One region of the Actinoplanes sp. NPDC051537 genome, then DNA from elsewhere that is predicted to be linked to it. Evidence: riboswitches for the same ligand, from Rfam matches in the RefSeq annotation. Region 1 holds a riboswitch; each other region holds the start of a gene.
What was found. A riboswitch is a leader RNA that binds a small molecule or an ion and turns the genes downstream of it on or off. The one in region 1 is predicted to bind cyclic di-AMP.
Positions count from the first base shown of each region.

Region 1 (3,197 bases):
GTGCTGATGCACCACGGCAAGGAGGTCGAGGTGACCCAGGTGAAGCCGGTGAGCGTGCCGATTCCGCCGGCCGGACCGGTGGGGCCGCCGCCGACCCAGCCGGCGGGCCGGGCCCCGGTGCGCCGGGCTCCGCAGGACTGACCGAAAACGACGAGGCCCTCCGCGATAAGTCGCGGAGGGCCTCGTCGTTTCGGCGCTTTTCGGCTCTTACAGCAGGGATACGTGCACGTGGTCCTTGTGGGCGCTCACACCGTGATAGGCGTGCCACTTGCCGGTCGCCGGGAACCAGATCTGCTGATACCAGATGACGTAGTAGATGCCCAACCGGTCGGCGTTGCGCACGAGGAACGCCATCAGGTTGTTGCCGTAATTCTTCATGTCGGCGTTGTGCGCGTTCGAGAAACCGCTCTTCTGCAGGGACCAGTCGCAGGCCCGGCCCTTCGGATGCTCGAACGGCCCGCCGTTGCGGTGACAGCCGACGAAGCGATTGAAGCCCGCCTTCTTCACCTCTTGGTAGAGGTGCAATGTACGCGCGGTGATGCAACCGTCGGTGGTGGGATCGTTGACGGTGCATTTCTCCGGGGAGAAACCGCCATCGGCGTTACGCGGGGCGGGCGCCGCGGTCTTCGACACCGCGTCGACGAAGCCGCCGGTGAGGCTCGTCCCGCCGACCAGCGTCAGCGCCTTCTCGGCCGAGTCCTTCTGCTTCTGCATCACGAGCAGGCTCGTCTTCTGCGCCTTCACCTCGGCGTCGAGCGCGGCCTTCTTGCTGTTGACCTCGTCGATCGCCGCGTTGAGCTCGTGCAGCTTCCGGTCGTGCAGCGTATTGATCTCCTCGAGGGAGACCGCCTTCTTCAGGAAGTCGCTCGACCCCTGGCTGCCGAGCAGGAAGCTCGCGGCGCCGAGGTGGCCGGTCTGGTACTGCTGCGAGGCGATCGCGTTGACCTCGGGGATCAGCGTGTTGCGCTTGGCCTCGGCCAGGTTGATCTGGACGGCCAGCAGCTTCTGGGCCGCTGTCGACTTCGTCACCGCGGCCTTCGCCTGCACGTACTTGCGGTTCGAGGACTCGAGCACGTCGTTGAGCGTCGCGTTCGCCTCGATGTCGTCATCGCCCTCGTCGGGAGTCGCCGACGTCCCTGAGGAGGTGTCGGGGTCGGCGCTCGCGGGGGCGGCCGGAGCCGCCGCCAGGAACGAGACAGCCACGAGCGGCGCCAGGGCAAGCGTGAGCCACCGGCGGGTTCGTACGGTCATCCAGCCAGGTTCCTTCCGGTTAACCGCCGACCGGGTTAGCTGACGGGTTCGGGACGGAAGCGATCCCTACCGCTCTCGCGGATTCACCCCATTGAGGAACGTTTGGTTCCCCGGCTCGCCTCGCGGCGATTAGGCGGTGGTCTGCCGGCGCCTCGGGGGCGGCGCCTTCGGCGGCAGAGCCGTCGGTGAGTTTACCCGAGAGTCGGGAACGCATCAGGGTCCAATAATCGATGAATGCAGTGAGCGGGCAAACACTTTCCGTCATGACGTGACCCATGGTCATCAATCAATCGCATACGGTACGAGAACTGTCGATCAATCGATCTTCTGGGTATCGTCGTTCCCGATCCCCGGCCGGGGATCGCCGCCTAATCGCCGCGAGGCGAGCCGGGGAACCAAACGTTTCCTCCTGGGGTGAATCCGCGCGAGCGGTAGGGAACTTCCGTCCCGAACCCGTCAGCTAACTCGGTCGGCGGCCGACGGAAGGAAAGAGTGTGCGGCACAAAACTGTCCGCCGCCGATTAGCGGCAACGCTCGCCCTGCTGATGGCCGTCGCCGGGCTCGCGTTCGCGGCCCCGGCCGCCGCGGCGCCGGGCGACAGCGGAGACGACGGCGAGGGCGGCTCCAAGACGCTGATCCAGCAGCTCGAGGCGGCCTCCAAGGGCTACCTCGTGGCCCGGGACGCGCTCGCCGCCTCGAAAACCCAGCAGGCCCAGCTCACCGCCCGGATCAAGCAGCTGGACGTCGAGGTCGCTCCCCTTCAGGCGACGGTCGACCAGATCGTCACGGAGGCCTACAAGTCCGGTCGCCTCGGGCCGATGAGCGCGCTGCTCACCGCCAGCTCGGGCGCCGGCTTCCTGGACCGGGCCGAGACGCTCGAGACGGTGGCGGTCAAGCAGCAAGCGGCGCTCTCCGACCTGCGGGCCAACCGTGACGAGCAGGCCAAGGCCAAGCTGGCGATCGACGCCACCATTCGTGACCAGCAGAAGCAGGTCAACGTGATGGCCAAGCGCAAGGTTCAGGCCGAGAGCGCGCTGAAGGCGGCCAACGCCGGGCAGGACGACCCGCAGCCCAGCGACGGCGGCAGCAGCAAGTCGGCGTCCTCGTTCTCGGGCGGCAGCGGCATGGTGGACGACCCGACCAGCGGTGGCCGCATCACCCAGCGCCTGCTCTTCGCGATGCGGCAGGCCCAGGCCGATGGGTTCACGCACTACGTGCACTGCTGGCGCGAGCAGAACAGCGGCGAGCATCCCAAGGGCCGGGCCTGCGACTTCGCGGCCGACAAGGGCGGGTTCGGCGGAGTGGCGACCGGCGCCAGCAAGACGTACGGGAACAACCTGGCCAACTACTTCATCAACAATTCCAGCAAGCTGGGTGTGCTCTACGTCATCTGGTTCCGGCGGATCTGGCTACCGTCGAGCGGCTGGAAGGCGTACAGCGGTGGCAACGGCGATCCGTCCAGCGATCACACGAACCACGTACACCTGTCGGTGATTTAGGGATTTATGGGAGTACGGGGCCTTACTTCTTCACGAAGGCCTCGTACTCCTTCATCACGTCGTCGGTCGGGCCGTCGGCCTTGATCACGCCGCTCTCGAGCCAGATGCTGCGCTCGCAGGTGTCCCGGATCGACTGCTCGCTGTGGCTGACCAGGAAGACCGTGCCGGCCTCGGCCCGCAGATCGCGAACCCGCTGCTCGCTGCGCTTGCGGAACTTCGCGTCGCCGGTGGCCAGCGCCTCGTCGATGAGCAGTACGTCGTGCTTCTTGGCCGCGGCGATCGCGAAGCGCAGCCGGGCGCCCATGCCGGACGAGTAGGTGCGCATCGGCAGCGAGCTGAAGTCGCCCCGCTCGTTGATGCCGGAGAACTCGATGATGTCGTTGACCTGGGCCTTGACCTCGGCCGGGGTCATGCCCATGGCCAGGCAGCCGAGCGTCACGTTGCGCT
Region 1 is NZ_JBVJIU010000016.1:215,600-218,796, forward strand. It holds gene ACZ6TB_RS34965 (glycoside hydrolase family 65 protein) at 1-141, shown strand, start outside; gene ACZ6TB_RS34970 (coiled-coil domain-containing protein) at 208-1,251, opposite strand; cyclic di-AMP (ydaO/yuaA leader) riboswitch at 1,261-1,397, opposite strand; cyclic di-AMP (ydaO/yuaA leader) riboswitch at 1,607-1,742, shown strand; gene ACZ6TB_RS34975 (coiled-coil domain-containing protein) at 1,746-2,750, shown strand; gene ACZ6TB_RS34980 (ABC transporter ATP-binding protein) at 2,773-3,197, opposite strand, start outside.

Region 2 (3,197 bases), on a different contig from region 1:
CTGACCGCTCTCGAGCGGCAGCGCATCGAGGGCCTGCTCAACCACCTCGACGACCGGTCGGCCGGCATCATGCGGGCGCGGTACGGCCTCGAGGACGGCCGGGAGCACTCGCTGACCGAGGTGGCGTCGCGCTTCTCGCTCAGCCGGGAGCGCATCCGTCAGCTCGAGATCCAGGCGCTCGGCCGGCTGCGTGAGCTGGCTCGGGCCGAGGGCCTCCAGGCCGCCTGACCCCCCCGACGAGACGCGAAAGGCCGGTACCCCCTCGGGTACCGGCCTTCTTGATGTCCGCGTTCGGTTACTTCACCCGGCCGTAGCCGTACGGGGTCATGATGTTGATCGTCCGCTTCTTGATCGGCTCGCCCTCGCGGGACGCGTCGATGATCATGCCGCCGCCGACGTACAGGCCGACGTGGCCGAGGCTGCGATAGAACACCAGGTCGCCCGGTTGCAGCTGGGACTTGGTGATGCGGGCCGTGGCGCTGTACTGCGCGGCCGCGTTGTGCGGCAGCGACTTACCGGCCTTGGCCCAGGCGGCCATGGTCAGGCCCGAGCAGTCGAAGGTGTTGGGCCCGGAGTCGCCGTACCCGTAGTACGCCGGCTTGTTCGCCTGCACGTACGCGAAGTCGACCGCGATGCCCGCCGAGCCGGAGATGTTCGGCGCCTTGCCCGCGGCGCCCGAGACGCCGGTCTCGGTCGCGCTGCCGAACGCCTGCTCTCGCATGGCGCGCAGCTTCTTGATGTTGCTCTCGATCGTCTTCTTGCGCGTCGCCATCGCCTTGAGCTGCGCCTGCTGCTTGGCCTGCGTCGTCTTCAGCGCGGCCTGCCGCTCGGCGAAGGTCTGCGTGGTCTGCGCGTAGTCGTCGATGTCGCGCTGGTTCGACCGGCTGATCATGTCGAGGTAGCTCATCCGGTCGATCAGGCTGCTCTGGTCGCCGCCGAGCAGCGCGGTCATCGGACCGACCCGGCCCTGCATGTACGCGGTGGAGGCGACCGACTGGACCTGGGCCTCGGCGACCACCATCTTCGCCTTGGCCGGAGCGATCGACGCGGCCAGCTTCTTCTGGTCGTCGCCGGTCTTCTTCAGGTCGATGTTGAGCTTGTTGTACGACTCGGTGATGTCCTCGAGTTGGTTCGAGGCGGTCTCGATCTGCTTCTTGAGCTCGCTCTCGGACGGCGCCGCGTGTGCCGAGGTCGCCAGGGACCCGGTCAGCGCGATCGCCATGGCCGCGACCGCGAGAGACCGCAGGCTGGTGCGGGGGGTTGGCACCGGTTGCTAGACCTTTCTTCCGCTTGTGCCACCTACCGGGTTAGCTGACGGATTCGGGCGGAAGAAGGCCCTACCGCTGGAACAGCGGATTCACCCCAGGAACGCGGTTCCCCGGTTCGGCCGAGACGTGGGGGGCACGTCGCGCCGATTCGGCGGCGTTGGCCGGCGCCACCCGAGGGAAGTGGCTGCGGACCGAACCAACCGCATTAACTTATCGATGCGCGAAACAAAATCAAGGTCTCTGCGCGGGATTTAAGGTAAACGCCAGATATGCACCAATGATCCCGATAACGCATTGTCATTCGGCGAAGACTCGGCGTTATTCCGGCCGTCAAACGGGACTTTTCGCCAGCTCCGCGGGAACCCACGCGTTGGTGACCTTACGCTCGGCCCAGAACGAGAGGAAGGGGATCGTTCCGGCGGCCATGACGAGGAGCATCCGCAGGAACGGCCAGCCCGCCCGGCGCGCCAGATCGAACGTCAGCACCAGGTAGACCATGAAGAGGAAGCCGTGGGCCGGGCCGACGATCGCGACGACCGTGTCGTTGTCACCGAGATACTTCAGCGGCATGCCGACCAGCACGAGCGTGAGCAGGCAGACGCCGACGATCCACGCGATGATCCGGTAACGGATGAGGGCTCCCTGCACGATCCACTTCCTATTTCTTCGGCGAGTTTCCGGGGTAGTCCGTCGCCCGGGCGCCCGGGTGGGCCGCCAGCCAGGCGAGGTAGTCGTTGTACGCCTCCAGCTCCGGGTCGTCCTCGGCGGGTGGCGCCGCGACGGCGACCCGGACCGGCCGGCCGGCGGTGACCGGCGAGCCCGGGGGCCGCACCGGTGCATCCTCCTCGGGTGGCCGCGCCGGGCGCCGGGCGAGCTGCACCTCGCGCACCCAGAGGAAGGCGAAGAAGGCCGCGAAGACCGGCCACTCGAAGGTGTAGCCCCAGCTGAGCGTGTTGCCACCGCTGGCCCGGCTGAACTGCCACCAGCCCAGCCCGAGGCAGCCCACCACGGCGGCGAGCGCGAGGACGTGCCGGGCGATCCACGCCGGCGTCCACAGCCCCTTCATGCCCACGAGCGTACCGGCGGGTGTTTGATCGCCGTCCGCACGGGCAACGCTCCCTTACCGGCCCGACCAGCGGAGGTAGCGATGCTCGACAACGAGATCGGCGTGGACCCCGCCACGCTCGCGGACGACGACCTGTTCCGGGAGCTGACCAGTCTCTACCGCGCGCGCCTGGAGACGCTGCGGCACGGCCCCGACGCGGCCCTGGACAACCACTTCCGGCGCACGGCCGACCTGGAGACCGAGTACATGGCTCGCCACCCCGGCCGCGAGGTGGACCCGTCCCGCCTGACCCAGGCCTTCTGACCGCGACCGGAAGTGACTCAGGTCACAATCGCTCACGGAATCGGGCCGGGCGACCGACGGTTGAGAATAGATGTCGGTGTGTCCAGTGTCCCCGGGCCTCACCACTAATGCCTTCACGGAATACCGTTCGGCTGGAGCCGTGTCGTGCCACTCGCCGAGAGGCGACATGCACACCGACATCTCTTGCGCGGCCCCCGGGTTCTCCCGGGGGCCGCGCGGTGTTTCACGGCCCTTCGGGGCGGGGTACTTCGTCGATCATGACTGAGGACCGCATCGAGCAACGCGCCGCCGAACTGCTCCCCGAAGAGCGCGCGGCCGGCAGCGCCGACCCGCAGGCGCAGGCTGAGGCGATCCTCGCGGAGTCCGACGAGCGCGAGGACGACCCGGAGCCGCGGGAGAACCGGACCTCGGACGACACCACCCGGTAGGGGCATCGAACTTCCGTGTCTGTCGATGGTCATGGCATAGTGCCGGGCGTGTCTGCCCTGAATCGCCGGATTTCTGCCCCCAAACGTGGGCCCGCGCGCGTGCTGAGTCGTCTCACGCGTGCGCGTCGGCCG
Region 2 is NZ_JBVJIU010000008.1:32,137-35,333, reverse strand. It holds gene ACZ6TB_RS20435 (sigma-70 family RNA polymerase sigma factor) at 1-228, shown strand, start outside; gene ACZ6TB_RS20430 (C40 family peptidase) at 296-1,267, opposite strand; cyclic di-AMP (ydaO/yuaA leader) riboswitch at 1,282-1,432, opposite strand; gene ACZ6TB_RS20425 (DUF3817 domain-containing protein) at 1,599-1,916, opposite strand; gene ACZ6TB_RS20420 (hypothetical protein) at 1,927-2,334, opposite strand; gene ACZ6TB_RS20415 (DUF6158 family protein) at 2,362-2,637, shown strand; gene ACZ6TB_RS20410 (hypothetical protein) at 2,895-3,065, shown strand.
Region 2: it holds a riboswitch for cyclic di-AMP, as region 1 does, so the genes downstream of both, ACZ6TB_RS20430 (C40 family peptidase) here and ACZ6TB_RS34970 (coiled-coil domain-containing protein) in region 1, are expected to answer to the same signal.

Region 3 (3,197 bases), on a different contig from region 1:
CCAGGCCTTCCCGGGCGATCACGTGGCTGGCCAGCTGCGACGGTAGCTCGCCGGCGACGCCGACGAGCGCGATGTCGAACATGCTGGAGAGCACCCCGTTGATGAGCGATCTCGAGTCATCCTCGATCAGCTCGAGCTCGATCGACGGGTGCTGGCGGTGGAAGGAGGCCATGGCGGCGAACAGCGGCTTGATCTCGCAGCCCCGAACCATCCCGACCGTCAGATGGCCCCGGACCAGCCCGTTCACCGCGTCGATCACTTCGCGCATGGACTCCGCTTCGGTGAGCGCCGCCTGAGCGAACGGAAGGGCGGCCTTTCCGGCCTGGGTCAGCCGCGCGACCCGCCCCGACCGGTCGAACAGCGGTGACCCCAGTTCGTTCTCCAGGGCCTTGATCTGGGCGCTCACCCCGGACTGACTGATCCGTACGCGCTCGGCGGCCCGGGTGAAGTTGGCCTCCTCGGCCACGGCGACGAAGTACTCGAGCTGACGAAGTTCCATAACTGTGGATTCTAGTTACCACAAGAACTATGCGTTGGACTTCTGCTCGGGGCCGGCGAAGAGTGGGCGCATGACCGAACGCGCAAAGGCAATGAAGCCGGAAGAACTGACCCGTCTGTTCGTGGAGCGGGCCAACGCCAAGGACGCCGAAGGCCTGGCGCTGCTGTACGAGAAAGACGCGGTCATGGCCTATCCGCCCGGTCAGCAGACGGTGGGCCGGGCCGCGATCCAGAAGTTCTGGGAGGACGTGCTGCCGAAGATGCCGGAGTTCCAGCCGGAGCAGCCGCTGCCCACTTTGATCAGTGGTGATCTGGCGCTGACGTCGACGCCGCCCAAGGACGGCGCCGGAGCGCGTGCTCAGGTGGTGCGCCGCCAGTCGGATGGCAGTTGGCTACGCGTGCTCGACCAGCCCGAGTTCGTCACGCCGACAAGCTGACACGCGGCCAAAATGCCGTGCGATCGAACACCGTGGGGATGCGACCCGGCCACCGCGGGGGGAAGGCGACCGGGTCGCGAGCGGTGGATCAGAGAGCGATGTGCTGACCGGGGAAGATCAGGTTCGGGTTGGTGATGGTGCCGTGGTTCAGCTGGTAGAGGGTGTGCCAGCCGCCCTTGATGTGGTTCTTGGTGGCGATGGCCGACAGCGTGTCGCCGGAGCGGACGACGTACGTCTTGCCGGTGGCCTTCGCGGTCGTCGCCCGGGTCACCACGTGCGACGGCTTCGACGACTTCTTAGTCGTCTTGTGAGTGGACGACTTCGAGGTCGTCGAGTGCTTCGAGGTGTGCTTCTTGGCCGACGGCTTCGACGAGGAGCCGCTGGCGTGCTTGGCCGTGTAGTGCTTCGTCGAGCCGGCCTTCTTGCCGCACATCGGCCAGGCGCCGATGCCCTGGCCGTCCAGCACCTTCTCGGCGATCCGGATCTGCTCCGAGCGGCTGGCCTTGTTGGCGGTGCTCGCGTACTTCGTGCCGCCGTAGGCCTTCCACGTACCGCGGGTGAACTGCAGCCCGCCGTAGAAGCCGTTGCCCGTGTTGATGCTCCAGTTCCCGCCCGACTCGCACTGGGCGACCGCGTCCCAGTTCACACTGGACGCCTGGGCAGGGGAAGCCGGTCCGAGCAGAGCGGCCGTGCCCGCCACGCCGGCGGCCGTGAGGCCGAGCGCGAGACGGGCGTGCTTGCGCACCCGCGGATTGCGGGCATGCTTGCGGATCTGTGCCATGACAGAGAAACCTCCACGCCTACGAGGTCAGCTGTCGGGTTCGGGCTGAGGTGCCCGGCCGCTCGTTCGGCGGCTTCACCCCGAGGCGCGCATATCGCGCGCCGAGGAACTTGGGTCCCCCGCTCCCTGCCACGAGTTCGATTTCCGGCGGGCGGTGGCAGGGACTCGGCGGTCCACCCGCGGTGCCCGCCATTGCGGGACCGGCTGACCGTAACCACGGAATCGCGGCATAGGCCAAGCTCGACGCGGGAAAGGTGACGTTCTTCTCACCGATTGACCTATTTGATCTTTCTTTATGCCGAGAATGACCGATAGCTATGCATCTCTGATTACCGATCGGTAACTTGCCGCGACGGGGGGCGGAACGTGATGGAGAATCGGCGACCATGAGCGAGCGGGTCCGCGATCACGACATCGTCGTCTACGGTGCTTCCGGCTTCGTCGGGGTGCTGGTGGCGAAGTATCTGGCCGAGCACGCCCCGGAAGGCACACGGGTGGCCCTCGCGGGCCGGTCGGAGAGCAGGTTGGCCGAGGTCAAGGGCCGTCTGGGCGTTGACTGGCCGATCCTGGTCGCCGATGCCGCGGACGTGTCGGCCCTCGAGAAGGTCGCCGGCGCCGCCAAAGTCGTGATCACCACGGTGGGGCCATATGCGAAATACGGCAAAGCGCTCGTGCGCGCCTGCGCCGCGGCCGGCACCGACTACGTCGATCTCACGGGCGAGGTGCTGTTCGCCCGGGACAGCATCGACGAGAACCACGAGCTCGCCCGCACTACCGGCGCCCGGATCGTGCACTCGTGCGGGTTCGACTCGATCCCGTCGGACATCGGCGTGCACGTGCTCGACCAACAGGTGAAGGCCGACGACGCCGGCGAACTGGCCGACACCACACTGGTCGTCACGAGCATGAAGGGCGGCTTCAGCGGCGGCACGATCGACTCGATGCGGCACCAGCTCGACATGGTCAAGGCGGACCGGAAGCTGCGGAAGATCGCGGCCAGCCCGTACTCGCTCAGCCCGGACCGCGCGAACGAGCCCGACCTCGGCCGGCAGGACGACACCGCGGTGGTCGACGCCTCCACCGTGCATCCGCGGCTGCGGGGCATGCTGGCGCCGTTCGTCATGGCGTCGTACAACACCCGGGTGGTGCGGCGCAGCAACGCGCTGCGTAACTGGCAGTACGGCCGGAGCTTCCGCTACCGCGAGGCGATGAGCGTGGGCACGTCGCCGCTCTCGCCGGTGATCGCGCACGGCACCCGGCTCGGACTCGGTGCGCTGATGGCCGGCCTTTCGCTGCCGCCTACCCGCTATGTGCTCGACCGGGTCCTGCCCAAGCCGGGGGAGGGGCCGAACGAGCGGGCCCGCGAATCGGGGCATTTCACGATGGACATCTTCGCGACGACGACCAAAGGCGACCGCTACACCGCACGCGTACGCGCCAAGGGCGACCCGGGCTACGCGGCCACGGCGGTCATGCTCGGC
Region 3 is NZ_JBVJIU010000024.1:19,373-22,569, reverse strand. It holds gene ACZ6TB_RS42085 (LysR family transcriptional regulator) at 1-499, opposite strand, end outside; gene ACZ6TB_RS42080 (YybH family protein) at 591-935, shown strand; gene ACZ6TB_RS42075 (transglycosylase family protein) at 1,024-1,716, opposite strand; cyclic di-AMP (ydaO/yuaA leader) riboswitch at 1,718-1,876, opposite strand; gene ACZ6TB_RS42070 (saccharopine dehydrogenase family protein) at 2,103-3,197, shown strand, end outside.
Region 3: it holds a riboswitch for cyclic di-AMP, as region 1 does, so the genes downstream of both, ACZ6TB_RS42075 (transglycosylase family protein) here and ACZ6TB_RS34970 (coiled-coil domain-containing protein) in region 1, are expected to answer to the same signal.

Region 4 (3,197 bases), on a different contig from region 1:
CCGTCGCCCTCGATCACCCGAGCACGATCGCGGCGCCGGCCACGGGCACCTCCGTCGACCGGGCGGGGAGCTCCGGACGTACGGTCACCACCGCCGTGGGAAAGCAGGTGCGCGAGTTCGCCTGGGCCGCCGGGCCGTTCCGCAAGATCTCCGGAACGACGGCGGGTGGCGTCGCCGTCAACGTGTACTCGGTGAGCTCGATCAGCACCTCGAGCGCCAACTCGATGCTGAGCACCGCCAGGGCCGCCCTCGACGCGCACTCGGCCCGCTTCGGCGCCTACCCCTACGGCGAGGCCGACGTGGTGCTCGACAACGGCTACTGGTTCGGCGGCATGGAGTACCCGGGCTTCGTGCTCGACGTGATCAGCTCGACCGCCCTCGCGCACGAGCTCGCCCACCAGTGGTTCTACGGGATCGTGGGCGACGACGAGTACACGACGCCCTGGCTGGACGAGGGCTTCACCGACTACGCCACCGACCTCTACCGCGGCCTGACCGGCTCGGGCTGCGGCATCACCTGGCAGTCATCGGCCGAGAAGCTGACGAACTCGATGGCGTACTGGGACGCGCACTCCAGCCGCTACAGCACCGTGGTCTACGGCTACGGCAAGTGCACGCTGCACGACCTGCGCCGCCTGATCGGCACGACGGCGATGACCAACCTGCTCAAGTCGTACGCGGCGTCGCACTGGTACGGCGTCTCGACGGTGGCCGACTTCAAGGCCGCCGCGCAGGCCGCCGCCGGCTCGACCAGCCTCACCTCGTTCTGGGCCGCGCACCGGGTCGAGGGCTGAGAGGTCGGGGGCTGAGAGGTCGAGGGCTGGGACACAGCGAGGGCCGCCATCCCTGGCGGCCCTCGCTGCACGAAGCACGTACCGAGAAACTCAGCCCGGACGCCGGAAGCCGGCGATCGGTCCCACCTTGTCGAGCACCGCCATGCGCACATGGTCGCCCGTGTGCGGGGCGTGCACCACCTTGCCGCCACCGATGTAGATGGCGACGTGATGGAGACTGCCCGGATAGAAGAAGACCAGGTCGCCCGGTTGCAGCTCGTCCCGCGACACCGCCCTGCCCTCGTTCCACTGGTCTTTCGTGTAGTGGTCGAGGAAGACGCCGACGCTGGCCCACGCCGCCTTCGTCAGACCCGAGCAGTCGTAGCTGTTCGGGCCCTCGGAGCCGAAGACGTAGGGCTTGCCGACGAGGTCGCAGGCTCGCTGCGCCGCGCGGCCACCCTTGTCCTGGCTGTAGGTGACGGGACAGGCCCCGGTCTTGAACGGGCCGTCGGACTCGCCGGCCGCGCCGTACGCCGCGAGCCGCAGCTTCTGGAGCGAGTCGATCTTCTTCTGGATCGCGGCCTTCTGCTGCGCGAGCTGGCTGTCGCGCGCCGCGATCGACTTGGTCAGCACGTCGAGATCGGACTTCATGCCGGCGTACTTGTCACGCAGTTTCGCGACGCCGGCGATCTCGTCCTGCTGGTGACGGGCAAGCTGATCGAGGTACGTCAGCTTGTCGGTCAGCCCGGTGGGCGACCCGCTCACGATCATGGCGTTGAACGCGTTGGGCGAACCCTGCATGTACGCGTCGACGGCCATCCCCCGCACCTGAGACAGGGCAACATCCACCTGGATCTGGAGCGGGGTGAGCTGGGTGGTGAGCTTCTTCAGCTGAGTCTGGTTCTTGAGCAGCTTGCCGTGCACGTCGTTGTACTGCTCAATGACCGGCTCGAGCTCGTTCCACTGCTTGTCGATCTGGGCCTCGACGCTGGCCGGCGAGGGAGTCGCTTGCGCCACGGACGGTCCGGTGAAGACGATCCCGACCGCGGCGAGCGCGCAGGCGAGACTGCGCAGAACTGCGGCGCGGCGCGCCCCAATCCGTTTCACGTAGGTGCGTTATCCCTTCTTCCATCAAGCCGCCGACCGGGTTAGCTGACGGGTTCGGGCGGGAAGCGCGCCCGGCCGCAGGGGATCGCGGCTTCACCCCGACTACTCGGGTCCCCGGTTCGTCGCCATGGACGATTAGGCGGTGGTCCGTCAGATCGTCCGGATGGACGATGGGGGGCTGCCGAACCGGGGACCACCGTACTCCCGATCAAGTCGTTAACTGAAGCTGCCACGGCCAGGAAACTGCTTGCACCGTGCAGGCTACTCAGCGTGACTAGAACGGCCACGCCTCCAGGGCCTGGTCGAGCCAGGGCAGGACCAGGATCACTGTGGGTAGTACGAGCAGGGCCAGGGCGCCGGCCGCGACGGTCACGGTGAGGGCCGCGGACGACCGTGGCGGCGCCGCCAGACGGTCGAGACGGCGCGCCTGGTCGCCCTTCGCGGGACCGACATCCTCCGTCAGAGGGACGGCGTCGGTCAGGCGTTCCAGGGCGCCGCGGAGCGGCGCGGACCCGGTGCGGCGGCGTGCGGCATCGTCGGCCACCATCTCCAGCAGCAGATGTACGGCGTCCAGCGGCGCCCGGCTGCGCAACGGCGCCGGGACGGCGCGATAGAAGGCCGTGAACGACTCCATCACCACCTCGTGGCGGTGGCGCAGATGGGTCTGCTCGTGGGCGAGGACGGCCTCGACCTGAGGACGGTCGAGCAGCCGGAGCGCACCGTCGCTGAGCACCACGCGCGCCTCCCGGCCGGGCACGCAGTAGGCGAGCGGCAGGTTGCCCTGGAGCACGCGGACGTTGTCGTCGTCGAGCTCCTCGCGCTGCTCGGCGCGGTCGAGCAGGTCGACGAGCAGGCGGTGCCGGGCGCGGCGCTCGCGGGAGCGCTTGGTGACGCCGTAGAGCGACCAGAGCAGCCGCAGCACGATGGTCGCGGCCACGGCGAGGGCGCCGACCAGGGCGGCGGCGGTGACCGGCTTGCCGGCGCCGGCCGCGCGGGCCAGCTCTTCCGGGGCAGCGAGCACGACGCCGAGCGCGGAGAGCACGGCGGCCAGGGTGATCGCCTGCCACAGCAGCACCGCCGCGGCCGGCGCGCGGTCGGGCCAGCGGGCGTGGGCGAGGATGCCCGGAACGGCGAGCGACAGGGCCAGCCCGAGCGCGCCGAGCAGGAGCGCGGTCACCCGTCCCACCGCCCCGCCCGCCACCCACGAGCGGATCGGCGAGCCATCATTTCCGCTTGGTCACGGCCTCGAGCGCCGCCTTGAGGGCCTCGGGGGGCAGCCGGCCGACGAAGTAGGCGAGCGCCGCGTCCTGGTCGGTG
Region 4 is NZ_JBVJIU010000014.1:294,047-297,243, reverse strand. It holds gene ACZ6TB_RS32485 (M1 family metallopeptidase) at 1-794, shown strand, start outside; gene ACZ6TB_RS32480 (C40 family peptidase) at 885-1,880, opposite strand; cyclic di-AMP (ydaO/yuaA leader) riboswitch at 1,895-2,032, opposite strand; gene ACZ6TB_RS32475 (M56 family metallopeptidase) at 2,155-3,057, opposite strand; gene ACZ6TB_RS32470 (BlaI/MecI/CopY family transcriptional regulator) at 3,104-3,197, opposite strand, start outside.
Region 4: it holds a riboswitch for cyclic di-AMP, as region 1 does, so the genes downstream of both, ACZ6TB_RS32480 (C40 family peptidase) here and ACZ6TB_RS34970 (coiled-coil domain-containing protein) in region 1, are expected to answer to the same signal.